Linked DNA regions of Hymenobacter tibetensis. The main gene of each other region encodes a partner of the protein of the gene in region 2 in a complex. Links are inferred from orthologs where the notes say so. Each region holds a gene or a part of one and is shown on either strand. Other genes may lie near its edges.

Region 1 (2,857 bases), 1.7 Mb from region 2 along the record:
TCAAGGACCTACTGTAGTAGTTGAACAGTGCGGAGGTAATCTGGAAATTGTCTTTAATCAGCTTGTAGTCGGGAAAGTCATACATCCTTTCCGGATCAATCGGGTTGCCTTCGTACCGCACTTCGTAGTGCAGGTGGGAACCCGTACTACGCCCTGTACTGCCGCCGTAACCAATCAGTTGACCAGCTTTTACAAAGGTACCCGGCGTTACAAGCGCCTTCTGCAGGTGGCCATACAGTGTTTCAATGCCGTTGTAATGCCGTACCAGCAGATAGTTGCCGTAGCCAGAGCCGTCCCATTTGCTGATGCGCACTACCCCGTCGAAAGCGGCCTTCACGGAGTCGCCGGTTTCCAGGTCCAAGTCGACTCCATAGTGCCAACGGGAACCACGAAACCCAAAGTCCGACGTAAGGGGCGTTTTTACCAGGGGCATCTTGGCGTAGCGCTGCCGCTCGGGTTCGGTGAGTTTGAGGTTCAGCGTATCCCGAATGCGCCGACCGTCCACCCGGTATGGGTTGATGTTGTGCGTATCCCAAATAGCATAATAGCCTGCTACTTGAATCCAGGAAGAATCGATCCTTACTTCTTCCTTTACCTCTACAATGTGCTGGCCGCCTTCATTCAACGAAGAAGTATCCTCGCTCACGATGGAAAGCTTCTTTGCCGGATTGAAAAAGATGGATTTTGCTGCATCGGAACCGTCGTCTGGCAGCTCCTCGGTTTCAATTAGAATGGTAGTGTCGGGGCGTACGTAGCGAATAGTAGGCGACTTGAGGCGAAAAAAGTCGCTGCGCTTGTTGGCAGAACCGGCTTTAGCCTTCGGAGCGGGCACCGGACGACGCTGAGCTTGCAGCTGGCCGGGCAAGCCAAGAAACAGCCCGATCAGTAGCAATGGCAGCAGCCAGTGTTTCAAAAAATTCAGCAAGAGCAAGAAAGATGAAAAGTTGAAATGGCGAGGTGAAGAAACAATAAGATGGCAAGTGTTCGTCCTGGTTGCAGCCCGCAGGGATACGGCCTAGAACGTCACTTACCATCTCACTATTTCACCAGCTCACTAATGGTCGCCGAGACCAGCCAGGTACCGCTCGGCATCCAGCGCTGCCATGCAGCCCGAACCCGCCGCTGTAATAGCTTGCCGATAGGTGTAGTCTTGCACGTCGCCGCAGGCAAAAACGCCGTCTACGTTGGTTTTGGCAGTACCAGGCAGCGTTTTCAGATAACCTTGCTCGTCATGGTGCAGATATGGCTGAAATATCTTGGAGTTAGGCTCGTGGCCGATAGCTACGAAGAATCCGTCCACATTCAGGTCACGCGTTTCGTGGGTTAGTGCGTTCTTAACGCGGGCCCCTTCCACGGCATGCTCACCTAAAATTTCCTCGGTTACGGTGTTCCACAACACCTCAATCTTTGGATTGTCGACCACACGCTTTTGCATGATTTTAGAAGCGCGCATCTCTCCTTTCCGCACGATCATATACACCTTACTGCACAAGTTGGCCAGATAGGTAGCCTCTTCGGCCGCTGTGTCGCCGGCACCTACAATAGCTACGTCTTTGCCACGGTAGAAAAATCCATCACAAACGGCGCAGGCCGATACGCCTGAACCATTCAGACGCATTTCGGAATCTAGCCCAAGCCATTTGGCCGAAGCGCCGGTAGCAATAATGACGGTATCGGCGGTTAGTTCCAGCTTTTCGTCGATAGTAATTTTGTGCGGATGACCCGAAAAGTCAACGGCAGTGGCAATGCCGTAACGGATATCGGTGCCAAAACGGGTAGCCTGCTTTTTCAGGTCCTCCATCATTTCCGGGCCCATTACACCATCAGGATAGCCCGGGAAATTCTCTACATCGTTGGTAATGGTAAGCTGGCCACCGGGCTGCAAGCCCTGATACATCACGGGCGCTAGGTTGGCGCGGGCAGCATAAATAGCAGCTGTATAGCCAGCCGGGCCGGAGCCGATAATCAGACACTTTATGTGTTCTGGGGTGTTATTCTCCATTAGAGTCAGGTAGCGCACGCTTGCGCTTGCGCCGTGAAATGATGAGTTTGGATGGCAAAGGTAAGCGAGTAGAACGGAGTGGCATGCTGCTCTGTCGAGCAACTACCCTCTAGCTCTATAACACGCGAAGCCAACAGTAAATTTCGTACACTGAAAAGAGCTCCACTTCCTCACTTTTCGCAACAAAAAACCCCAACTGGAAGGCCGGGGTCTTTTGTTAGCGGGGTAGAAAATTACCCCAAATACGGCTTCAACGCTTTGGAGCGCGAAGTATGACGTAAACGACGGATTGCCTTTTCTTTGATTTGACGCACACGCTCACGGGTAAGGTTGAACTTCTCCCCGATTTCTTCCAGTGTCAGCGAATGCTCCCCGTTTAAGCCGAAGTACAACGTAATAACGTCGGCTTCGCGCTTGGTAAGCGTGCTTAGTGCGCGCTGTACTTCTTTGCGAAGCGAGTCGTTCATCAAGCCGGTGTCCGGAGACTCTTCGTCCTCGTTTTCAAGTACGTCAAGCAAACGGTTTTCTTCGCCCTGCACAAACGGAGCATCAACCGATACGTGACGACCCGAAATTTTCAGGGTATCAACCACTTCAGAAGTGGTCAGTTCCAATACTTCGGCAATTTCCTCGGGCGACGGTTCACGCTCGAATTTTTGCTCTAGCTCAGAAAAGGATTTACTGATTTTGTTGAGCGAGCCCACGCGGTTCAGCGGCAAGCGCACAATGCGCGACTGCTCAGCTAAGGCTTGCAAGATAGACTGGCGAATCCACCAAACGGCGTAAGAAATGAACTTGAAGCCGCGGGTTTCATCGAAGCGCTTGGCTGCTTTAATCAAACCAAGGTTGCCCTCA
Region 2 (2,994 bases):
CGCTCGAGGAAACCTTGAATCGTCCGATTCAACTACTCCCCCAGTAAGAAAGTGGGCTGGCGCTCTTGTGCAGGCCTAATTCGCCAGAAATAGTGCGGGAAGGAACTTGTAACCAGCAATTGAGAGAGGGTTATCCTATGTGCTAGTTATGACTGGACAATGTCCAGCCTGCTTGTTTAAGTGCAAGTTATGTGGTATATTTCTAAAATATCCCACATAGCGCGCTCCCAATGAAAGCCTGTCTTATCATGTTTAGCGGATTGCTCTTGTCTTTATCGGCATCGGTATCTGCTCAGACAATGCCTGCCATTTACCTCAACGACCAGAACGTAGAGGCAGTGCCCGACAGTGCTACCCATTACCGATTGATAGACCACAAAAACGAGTTACTGGGCACGTATGCAATGCGTGAATACTCGCTCTCTGGTACGCTGCTGTTACGTGGTACCTTGTCTTCTATTGACCCCTTGATTCGCTCGGGGGTACTAACCTGGTACCATCCCAACGGCAGCAAAGCCGCCCAGGTACACTACCGTTCCGACGAAGCCGACGGTATCTATGTGGCCTGGTACGAAGACGGCCGCGTGAGTCAACGTGGCGAGTATGCACAAGGGCAGCGCGTAGGATCCTGGATTAGTGTGCACCGCAACGGGCAGAAACGCTCGAAGGGCACCTACACGATGGGGCAGCCTACTGGCGAGTGGCGCTATTATTACGATACCGGTCAGCTAAGCGCCATCGAACTGTTGAGCAGGGAAAAAGGGCCTGCCCTGGCCTTTTTCAACGAAGATGCATCACCATATGTAGGGCGGTTGCGGAAACGCCAGCTACCCCAGTTTCCGGGCGGTGAGGAGGCCCTGCTCAACTTTGTGGCGCACAATACCATCTACCCCAAGAACACCCGCCGCAAAGGCATTACTGGTAAGGTATATGTGCGCTATACAGTGGGCGAGGACGGTAGAGTAGGACAAGTAGCAGTAGTGCGCGGGCTAGCCCCAGAAGCCGACCAGGAAGCACGGCGCGTGGTAGCCAGCTTGCCCGTTTTCGAACCTGGCCGTGAGTACAACGTGCCTACTGCTATGACGTTTACTGTGCCCATCCATTTCGCGCCTAATTTCTCCTTGCTCAGCGGTATCCGTCCGCCACAAGTACCACCTACCGAGGCCCAAGCGGCTAACCCTGACGAGCTATACTGAGTGGTAATGGGCGCGGTAGCTTATGAATGCGCAACTGGCGCTGTGGCCAGTTAGGGAGGCACCAGCTAATAGGCTTCCCTGCATAACAGATTTGCTATAAACCAACAAAGCTCCCCCTTCCATAGAAGGGGGAGCTTTGTACTATAGCGCAGTGCACCGCCTAATTAAGCAGTTACTTGAGCATCAAGTTTCTGAGCCAATACGTGCTTTGGAACTGCACCTACTTGCTTGTCAACAACTTGGCCATTTTTGAACACGAGCAGCGTCGGGATGCTGCGGATGCCGAACTTGGCAGAGGTTTGTGGATTGGCGTCTACGTCAACTTTACCAATTACCACTTTGCCTTCATATTCACCAGCCAGCTCTTCTACAACAGGACCTACCATGCGGCAAGGGCCACACCATTCGGCCCAAAAGTCCACAAGCACAGGCTTATCGGAGTTGATTATTTCGTCGAAGTTAGCATCGGTAATTTCGATGGCTTTGTGTCCCATGTTAAAAGGGGTTAGTTGAAATGTGTGTGCTATTTACGGTCAAGCGGGCCGCAAGGTAGCGGATTGCGATTCAACAAGTCCCGGGCCGGAAAGTTCAGTTCGGACAGGTTGGCAGATTGTTTCTAGCAGGCGAAGAAGCACCCAACGCTACATTTCGCGCTTAAACTGCTTGTTGGGAGCTTGAAATTTATTGTTTGTTGGCCACAAATTGAAAGTCGCGCGCTTCATTTTGGGCTCGGCTACGGAGTTTGTAAAACACGTAGAGGTTGAAGAAGTGCATGCCTCCCAAAATCAAAATGATGGTGCCAAGCTTGATGCTAAGCGTTTCCACGGTTTGCTGATAGCTATTCACTGGGTCGTCGGAGCGGAGGGTGAGCGTGGCGTACCCGATGTTGATCAAGTAAAAGCCAGTGAGGAGTAATTTATTCACGGAGTCGGCCAGCGGCTCGTTGCCGTGGAATATATCGACCAAAAAAGTACGGCCGTTTGTGAAGAGCGTACGCGCAACCCACACCGTGAGCAGCACTGTAACCGGCAAATAAACGCCGTAGACCAACAAAAGGTAGTTCATGGGAAATGAAGAAAAAGAGTGAAAAAAGATAAACAAGCGCGAAAATCTCAAAGCAGGTTGTCCACTGCCTGCGCACACGTAGGGTAGTGGAAAGTGAAGCCGAGGTTTAGCAGCCGTTGGGGCACCACCTTGCGGCTTTTCAGAATTAATTCCGTTTCGGTTCGTAGCAGAAAGGCTCCTATTTCCAGCAGCCACACGGGTTGTGGCAAGCGGAATGCAGGACGGAGCGTGCGAGCCAGCAATGCATTGAACTCCCGGTTTGTCAGTGGCGTAGGAGCACAGACGTTGAAGACGCCTTCTTGGCCAGTGGCCGTCAGCAGAAATTCCACTGCGCGACAGAAATCTAGGATGTGTAGCCAGCTAATCCATTGGCTACCGCTGCCCTGCGGCGTACACAGACCGCGCTTCGCCAGTTTTGCCATCACCGGAAACGCGCCGCCATCAGCACCCAGCACAATAGAGGTTCGGAGTGCCACTCGCCGTGTTCTGGGCAAGTCAACGTCCCATAGCGCCGCTTCCCATGCCCGCGCTACTCCTGCTGAAAAGTCAGTGCCATTTGTGTCACTGGTTTCCGTGTTAGCGGGCTGTGCGCCAGTTGTATGGGAGTAGATGGTAGCAGTAGATGCATTTAGCCACACTTGTGGGGGATTCTGACAAGCGGCTATTGCCTCCCCCAGAATATGAGTGCTATCGACGCGGCTGTTGCTTATCTCGCGTTTGTTGGCCTCCGTGT

Evidence for each region.
Region 1: the proteins of trxA (region 2) and trxB are in contact, whole or in part, in a crystal structure (PDB 1F6M), measured with the Escherichia coli proteins. The link is inferred for Hymenobacter tibetensis from one-to-one orthologs.

What each region holds. Positions count from the first base shown.
Region 1 is NZ_CP094669.1:2,798,258-2,801,114, reverse strand. Bases 29-2,857 are described here. They hold trxB (thioredoxin-disulfide reductase), read right to left. Parts: upstream 2,003-2,857; coding sequence 1,055-2,002; downstream 29-1,054. Other genes in these bases: MTX78_RS11145 (sigma-70 family RNA polymerase sigma factor), read right to left, coding at 2,236-2,857; MTX78_RS11155 (peptidoglycan DD-metalloendopeptidase family protein), read right to left, coding at 29-913. In the rest of the region: more of MTX78_RS11155, read right to left, coding at 1-28.
Region 2 is NZ_CP094669.1:4,530,706-4,533,699, reverse strand. Bases 26-2,991 are described here. They hold trxA (thioredoxin), read right to left. Parts: upstream 1,691-2,991; coding sequence 1,361-1,690; downstream 26-1,360. Other genes in these bases: MTX78_RS18145 (TIGR01777 family oxidoreductase), read right to left, coding at 2,309-2,991; MTX78_RS18150 (hypothetical protein), read right to left, coding at 1,878-2,261; MTX78_RS18160 (energy transducer TonB), read left to right, coding at 300-1,196; MTX78_RS18165 (AsnC family transcriptional regulator), read left to right, coding at 26-47. In the rest of the region: more of MTX78_RS18165, read left to right, coding at 1-25; more of MTX78_RS18145, read right to left, coding at 2,992-2,994. UniProt on the Escherichia coli protein: Participates in various redox reactions through the reversible oxidation of its active center dithiol to a disulfide and catalyzes dithiol-disulfide exchange reactions.